DNA from 2 places in the Claveliimonas bilis genome. Region 2 is predicted to be linked to the other one. Evidence: riboswitches for the same ligand, from Rfam matches in the RefSeq annotation. Region 2 holds a riboswitch; the other holds the start of a gene.
What was found. Region 2 has a riboswitch for glycine ahead of R2J37_RS09425 (APC family permease). Riboswitches for the same ligand answer to the same signal wherever they lie in the genome.

Region 1 (4,185 bases), 380 kb from region 2:
TTGTCAAGGTTTTCATTGAAATAGGAGTCACCGCAGACGATTGTTGCAATAATTTCTGCTTCATCCTTAAAGTTCATATTGAACGCCATACCTGGTCCTACTACTTCGCCTACACGAAGCTCTGCCGGGTAATCTGCTTTTTCCTCTCCACCGATATTTGCGAAGAACTGATTAATGTAATGTACTACTTTTATTTTACTCATTTTCGCGTATGTCCTCCCTTCTATCTTGCGCTCAGCTTGTTAAAGCCAGTCTCATTTGTTGCTCCGGTAATTACCTGAAGCTCAACCTCTAAGGAGCCGTCTTCGCGCAATGTTTCTTCACTTGCACCAGCAATCTTTGTCACATAATCCAGTGTTCCGATCACTTTGTCAAGCTTCGGCAAAATAATAACCTCATTTGCATTTCCGCCTGTTACAACTGCATCTGCTGCAACGTCTGCGTCTGCAAGAGACTGGGATTTTCCGTCGCGTCCTGCGTATTCATCTGTAATAATAACAGTCTTAACACCCTCTGCTTCAATCTTCTTACAGTTCATGATAAGGTCTGTATCCGGGTTACCGAAACCTTCCTGTGATACGATAACACCGTCCAGATCCAGCATTTTACAAAGTTTTGCTGTCCAGTCAGAGGAACGCTGCTTGTCTGCCAGGTATACGTTCTCATTTGTAATGATCTGGCATACAAAGTTGATCGTCTTTCCATGTTCCTCAAAAAGGTCATGGACAACCGGGTTATTCAAATGTACATAAGTTGGGTTCTTGTCACATGCGGATACACAGTTTCCTGATACGATCGCACCATCCATAATTTCTGTCGGGCTTAAAATTGTCGGAACAATTTTCTTTGCATCTACGCCGTATACATATGTATCATGCAGAAGTCCCTGGCTCTGAAGCATCTGAACGTAAGCAACTCTTGGAAGATCCGGATATTTCTCAAATCCTTCCTTGATCGTACATGTCTCATATACTTTTGTCTCGTCAGGTGTCAGGTTACGTGCCAGTTCCCCAAGATAAACTGCCACTCTGAATCCTGCAAATCTCACTGCCTTTTCATAGTCATGCTGTTTGATATCATCAACTGGTTCACATACCATTACCAGGTTATTTGTCTGTGAAAATGGAGTATATTCTGCTCCCGGGCCAGTCATATCAATGATACCTTCCTGGAATCCGACAATACGTCCTGCAGTTACAACTGCCATTCCTTTAAGCGCATAAGTCTTTCCGCTTCCTACTGTATCAACTTTGGCGATCACTCCCGGGAAGATTCCTCCCTTGCCTTCTACTTTCACACGCGGCTCAATTACATCCTTTACCGGTGTAATACGAACAGACTCTCCCGGACGGGCAATATCAAAGGATACGCTTTTGATCTTCTCGTCCTCCAGAGCTACTTTCTTTACTTCTTCTTCGGATACATAGAGGATTCCGTCTTCGATTTTTGACTCGCTTGCAAACTGGATGTCCTTAATGTATATGTGCCCCATTTCTAATTTCACTGTGTGTTCCCTCCTTGTTAATCATTGTTTTCTTTTTTGTTTTCTGGCTTCACAGAAAAACCATCTCAAGGCATTACTACGCATCTGCCGATGCCATTGCACTTTCCAGCAAAGTCCAGTCGATCAGTTGAAAATCCTTATACACTTCCGGCTTATATTTGTCAGATTTAAAAACAAACTTCCGGCATGATTCTATAGCGGATTCTATGATCCTGACGGACTGTGCGTCAATCTCCTCCTTTCTGTTCCCAATCATAATGGATTTGTATGGTGTTTCATTAGGTTTTACACTTCCTGATAAAGGATGTGATAAAAGCCTGTATCCCCGGTATACTCTGTCTCTTGCTTCCCGCAAAACATCTTCGTAAGAAATTTCTTTATAAATGACCTCTTTTTTGTCTTTCAGCGTATCGCGAACAAGAGGATTGTTTGTCAGGACACTATAGCTTGCCACGTTTTCAATCTCCTTCCCAAAGATGTCTGTAAGAGAACTTTTTGCTCTATAGGACTTTTCTATAGATAAACAAAGAGTTACGTTAAAAAGAAAAAGGACGTTGAAAACACTTCTGTGTGTTCATCGCCCTCTTCTGTCTTTTGTCTTATTGTCTGCGCAGAACACTTTTACTCTGCCAGCTCTTACAAGATCCAGAATGCAGTACTTTCCCTAATCCTTTTGCCTGAAAGTTTCACCGCCCGGATGTTCACCCTCATCCTTGCGGTTTGCCTCTTCGGCGGCTGCATCGTCACAGCTCTCTCGTAGGAAAAATCTACCTGCTGTCAAAATTTACTTATAGATTTTCTACATATATTTTACTGAATTATTCTATGTGTCTATAGTACATTATGAACGTTTTTTTTGCAACACCTATGAAAAAACAAACTGCTAAATTGAAATTTTAAATTCCGGTGAAGAGGTAAATTCCACCATACTTTATTTTTCGCGGATTTTACAGGGGATTTTTAAGCAAAATCTCCAGTTTTCTGTTATAATTAGCTAAACTCATCGAAAAATACTTGATTTCTGGGCATGGGAAACGGACCGCTGGAATACGGTGTGCGGGACTGAATTCCACCGGCCACATCTAAAAAATGTGAAACGTTTACTTCCAGTCTGACAGCAGATTTCGATCAGTTGATTAGTGATTAAAGCGGATCAGCTTAGGCGTCAGATTTACCTCATCCGGGGCAATCGGTCTAAGCTGAAATGCGTTTAAGACCTCTTCTCCAAGTGCTTCCAACGCGACGCTGTATGGCGTCCTCCCACCCAGGCTTTCCCTCGGTGTGGAATTGATATGGTTCACAATCAGGTTTACGTCCCATTGTGTAAGGAATTCAAAACTGGTTCCTTTTGGGAGGATCATCCGCAGCATCGTGTGTGCTTGTTCCAATCCGCCCTTCTGCCCACTCTGCATCGGGTCACAGTAATAAATGCTGGAACGCTGTATTCCGTTTACGCCGGTTTCCAAAGCATCCGGATCACCAAATTCAGAGCCCCGGTCCGTGAGGATATATTCAAACACGGAAGTAAATTCATAGGTTCCCATACGCTTTTCCAGACGGTCAAAAACAAGACGGACAGCGCCTTTGGTGCAGCGGTTCATCAGAAAAGCAAGGAAGAGTTTTTCTTTGGTGAAAAACATGGTCAGCAAGGTCTTTTTTGATTCCCTGGAAGAATGGACAGTATCCATCTGGACATAGCCTGTAAGGGCAAGGGAACAGAAGTCATGATATAATCGGTTGCTAAAGACTGCTCTGTCCGTGATCTGTGTTTTATGGCACCTTCTTGGTTTGAAATGAACTTTCCGTTTCAGATCTATGTTCCTTGCCGTAAAGAGTCCCTGGTCAAGATACGAATACAGGGTACGGACGGACATATCCAGCTCCGGATGGTTTGTCAGGATATGATAGGGAGACTGTCCCTGTTCGATCAGAGGGGAAATGATCTGATCCTTTTTGTGAAGCTCCCGTTTGGTCATGTTAATACCTGTTCTAGAATCCCGGAGTTTTTCCCGGTATTTCCTGTCAGCGAACCTGGCGTTATAAGAGTATTTGTGGGCAAGCGTGCAGTGATTGATTTTTTTCGTACAGCCGTTGCAGACATAGGGAGCCCGGTCAAGCCTTACGCAATGCTCTTTTTCAAAGTTTCTGCAGGTTTGGTTGCAGGTAGGACAGGATGCGCATTTGATTCCGCACAGGACAATCTTTCCACAGGCGTTCGTTTTCTTACAGTGATAGCGGTGAATACAGAAGTTTTTGGCATTATAGAAAGTCCCTTTGTGATACCAGTCTGAGAGACGGTGAGCCCTGACTTCTTTAGAGATTGTAGTAGGATCCTTACACAGGAACCTGGCAATATCCTTAAAGGAAGTGCCCTTATTTAGTTCGTTTTCGATATAGATACGGTTTTCAAGGGTAAGATGTTTTTGGTTACCAGGAATATATTTACTCATGATGAGCCTCCTTCTACTGCTGTCAGAAGGAGAGATAACCATACCATGGATGTATGAAAGAGTAAATATCAACTGTGCAGAAGTAAACGCTACTACCCGTAGGAGAGGTGGAATTTAAAATTTCATTTTTGGGAAAAAACAAACTCACTTTTGTGCGTATTGCACAATTCAAAATATATGTTTTTATTTATTTTTCATATTTTCCTTTTGTTTCGGAAGGAAGTTATTAAA
Region 2 (4,185 bases):
GACTGTGACCGTTATATGGAAATTTGGAATAATGTGTTTACCCAGTTTGATAATGACGGACATAATCATTATACAGAATTGGAACAGAAAAATATTGATACGGGAATGGGACTGGAACGTCTGGCGTGTGTGGTACAGGATGTGGATTCCATGTTTGATGTGGATACGATCCGTGACCTTCGGGAGCATGTCTGCAGGATTGCAGGAAAGGAATACGGGAAGGAATATAAAACCGATGTATCAGTACGTGTGATCACAGATCATATCCGTTCTGTCACATTTATGATTTCCGATGGGATCCTTCCTTCCAACAGTGGAAGAGGCTATGTTCTTCGCCGTCTGCTGCGTCGTGCCTGCCGCCATGGACGCCTTCTTGGCATAGAGGGAGAATTTCTGGTTCAGCTTGCGCAGACAGTGATCGATGGATCCAAGGACGGATATCCGGAACTGGAAGAGAAAAAGGATTTTATCTTTAAGGTTATTACAAAAGAAGAAGAACAGTTTAACAGGACTATTGATCAGGGACTTTCCATTTTGGAAGGACTGGAAGAGAAGATGGAGAAGGAGCATACAAAGGTACTTTCCGGTACAGAGGCTTTCCGGCTGTATGACACTTACGGCTTCCCGGTTGATCTGACAAGAGAAATTCTGGAAGAAAAGGGAATGAAGATCGACGAGGAAGGCTTTGAAAAAGCGATGGAAGAGCAAAGAGAGACTGCTAAGGGAACCTTCGGAGAGACAAACTACATGGGAGCTGATGTGACAATCTATGAGTCTATTGATCCGTCTGTCACATCAACCTTTGTCGGCTATGAGCACCTTTCCTGGGAATCTGATATTATTGTTCTGACAACAGATGATGCGATTGTGGATGCCCTTTCCGATGGGGAGAAGGGAACTGTTTTCGTGAAAGAGACACCGTTCTATGCCACAAGCGGCGGACAGGAAGCGGACAGAGGATTTATCCGTACCAAGGACGGCGTGTTTGAGGTGGAAGATACAATTAAGCTTCTGGGCGGTAAGATCGGTCATGTAGGACATGTTGTAAGCGGCATGCTGAAGGTAGGCGACCATGTTTCTTTGGAAATCGATCAGGAGAAAAGAGCGCTTTCCGCACGGAATCACAGTGCTACACATTTATTGCAGCAGGCACTGCGGACGGTACTTGGCACCCATGTGGAGCAGGCGGGATCTTCTGTCAATGAGAACAGACTGCGCTTTGACTTTACGCATTTTTCCGCCCTTACAAAAGAAGAGATCAAAGAAGTAGAGCGGATTGTTAATGAGCAGATCATGAACGCTCTGCCGGTAAAAGCAGAAAATATGCCTATCGAAGAAGCAAAAAAGACAGGTGCTGCTGCTCTTTTTGGAGAGAAGTACGGTGATATTGTCCGGGTTGTCAGCATGGGAGAATTTTCCAAAGAGTTCTGCGGCGGAACACATGTGGACAATACTGGAGTGATCACAGCATTTAAGATCATTTCCGAGACCGGAGTTGCTGCCGGAGTACGGAGGATAGAAGCACTGACCTCAAAGGGATTGCTGAAATATTACGATGAAATGGAAGAAAAACTGGAGCAGGCTGCCAAACTTGTAAAGGCGTCTCCGGATCATCTTGCAGAAAAGATTTCCCATCTTCTTGCAGAAAATAAGGAACTTCACAGCGAAGTAGAAAGTCTGAAGAGCAAGCTGGCTCAAGAGTCCATGGGAGATGTGACAGATCAGGTGAAGGAAGTGGCAGGCATGAAACTTCTGGCTGTGCGTACAGACGGAGTGGATATGAACGGACTTCGTGATCTTGGGGATCAGATGAAAGAAAAGCTGGGAGAGGGAGTTGTGGTGATCGCTTCTCAGATTGACGGCAAAGTTAATCTTATGGCTACTGCCACAGAAGGCGCTGTAAAAGCAGGTGCCCATGCAGGAAATCTCATTAAGGCCATCGCTTCCTTTGTAGGCGGAGGCGGAGGCGGACGTCCGAATATGGCTCAGGCCGGAGGAAAAAATCCGGACGGTATTGCAGAAGCGCTGGAAAAGGCAGAGGAAGTGCTGGCAGAGCAGATTTCTTAAATCGATAAAAGCATCAATAAGTGGTAAGAAAATAACAATGGTTGACGAATAGAGTTTCATCCTTTATACTGGACACACAAAAGAGATCAGACCAGATGAAGCAGTAAGGGAGATTTCCGCTGTGCAGACGGAAAACCGACGAAGCAATTTCGAAGCTCTGCCCGGGGCTTGAGAGAAACTTTCAGGTACTGTACCTGCTGCTGATGGAACTCTGGAAAGACCAGCGCCGATTCCTTGCAGTTGTCAGGTGCAGGCACCGACGGGGTAATGCTTTCAGGTAAAAGAAACAGAGATACAGGGTGTTCCTTTTTGATGCCCTGTATTTTTTGTGCGCATTTTTAAGGTTCATTTCGGCGCGGAGCACGCCGGAAGAAGAATTGGTGATTTCAAAAGAAAAGGAGATGAGAAAAATGAATGAGAACAAAGGATTGAAAAAAAATCTTGGAGTGGCTACCGCGATGGCCACAGTAGTAGGTTGTGTGATCGGCTCCGGCGTGTTTTTTAAGCCACAGGCAATCTATACGGTGACTGGAGGTGCACCGGGGCTGGGAATACTGGCATGGGTGATCACAGGACTTGCCAGTATTGCAGCGGCTCTTACCTTTGCAGAAGTTGCGATCATGATACCAAAGACCGGAGGGATGGTGGCCTATCTGGAAGAGATTTATAGTCCGATTGTTGGCTTTCTTGCAGGATGGATACAGACACTGGTGTTTTATCCGGCTATGATTTCCGCGCTGGCAGTGGCTTTTGCCCAGCAGGCGGCGTTGTTTGTGGGTGAGAGCTTTATGATCCCCATTGCTGTGGGTGTGATCATTCTTATTATTTTTCTTAACAGCCTCGGTTCCAGCGTGGGTGGCGGCGTGCAGGTTATTTTTACTGTATGTAAATTAATTCCTCTGCTTCTTCTTATGGTATTTGGTTTCCTGAAAGGCGGCGGCGGAAATGCAATCTTTACTCCAATGGTGGGAGAGGGACTGAATCCGGCAGTTGTGCTGGGGCAGCTGATGGTTGCAATTCTTTTTGCATTTGAAGGATGGACAAATGTAGGGGCTATTGCAGGAGAAATGAAAAAGCCGGGAAGAGATCTTCCTATTGCAATTGTAGGTGGCGTATCTGTGATCATGGCAGTTTATTTTGTAATCAATATCGCTTATCTCTGGGTACTTCCGGCAGATCAGCTGGCGTCTCTTTCAGCTCCGGCTTCGGCGGTGGCGCTTGAATTGTTTGGAGAGATGGGCGGAAAGCTGGTGGCAGTAGGAATTATGATTTCTGTATTTGGAGCCTGCAACGGATTTGTACTTTCCGGATCCAGAGTGGCATATTCCTTGGCAGCAACAAAGAGCCTTCCGTTTTCAGACACACTGGCTGTTCTTAATAAAGCGCAGGTACCGGTCAACTCCATTATCCTTGTAGGAGGAATCGGCTGCATATATGCAGTCAGCGGAAGATTTAATCTCCTGACAGACTTGGCGGTCATATCAAGCTGGATGTTCTATACTTTGACATTTATTGGTGTTATGAAACTTCGCCGGGACTGGCCGGACGCTGTCCGCACATATAAAGTTCCTCTTTATCCGGTGGTTCCTATTATTGCGATCGTAAGCGGCATTTATGTAATCATAAATCAGATTTTCCTTGCAGGAATACAGTCTACACTACTGTCTGCCGGAAGCATACTTGTGACGCTTATTGGCATTCCGGTGTACAGGAATGTCAGGAAAAGAGCGGTGCTGCAGGAAAAAAAGCGATAAAAAACCATTGACGTACAGGAAAAATGTGCTATAATCTTATGTAGTGCAATAAATATACCCGAACAGTCGTATGATGCACAATATAGGGCTGGAGGGGAGGTTAGGTGTGAGACTATGTCAAATGTAATCGTTAAAGAAAACGAGACGTTAGATAGTGCTTTACGCAGATTTAAAAGAAACTGCGCGAAAGCTGGTATTCAGCAGGAGATTCGTAAAAGAGAACATTACGAGAAACCAAGCGTAAGACGTAAAAAGAAATCTGAAGCAGCTAGAAAACGTAAGTATAATTAATATGTGCAAAAGTGAAGGTGGCACGATTAAGTGCCATCTTTTTTTGCGCAATTTGGGACGTAACACTTTTAAA

Region 1: another riboswitch for glycine. It lies ahead of R2J37_RS07375 (GrdX family protein); the one in region 2 lies ahead of R2J37_RS09425 (APC family permease).

The regions. Positions count from the first base shown of each region.
Region 1 covers NZ_AP027742.1:1,516,057-1,520,241, reverse strand. The annotation lists gene grdB (glycine reductase complex selenoprotein B) at 1-203, opposite strand, end outside; gene R2J37_RS07380 (glycine/sarcosine/betaine reductase component B subunit) at 224-1,504, opposite strand; gene R2J37_RS07375 (GrdX family protein) at 1,581-1,958, opposite strand; glycine riboswitch at 2,160-2,273, opposite strand; gene R2J37_RS07370 (IS30 family transposase) at 2,641-3,954, opposite strand; gene R2J37_RS07365 (alanine/glycine:cation symporter family protein) at 4,138-4,185, opposite strand, start outside.
Region 2 covers NZ_AP027742.1:1,894,286-1,898,470, reverse strand. The annotation lists gene alaS (alanine--tRNA ligase) at 1-2,067, shown strand, start outside; glycine riboswitch at 2,269-2,367, shown strand; gene R2J37_RS09425 (APC family permease) at 2,478-3,821, shown strand; gene rpsU (30S ribosomal protein S21) at 3,936-4,112, shown strand.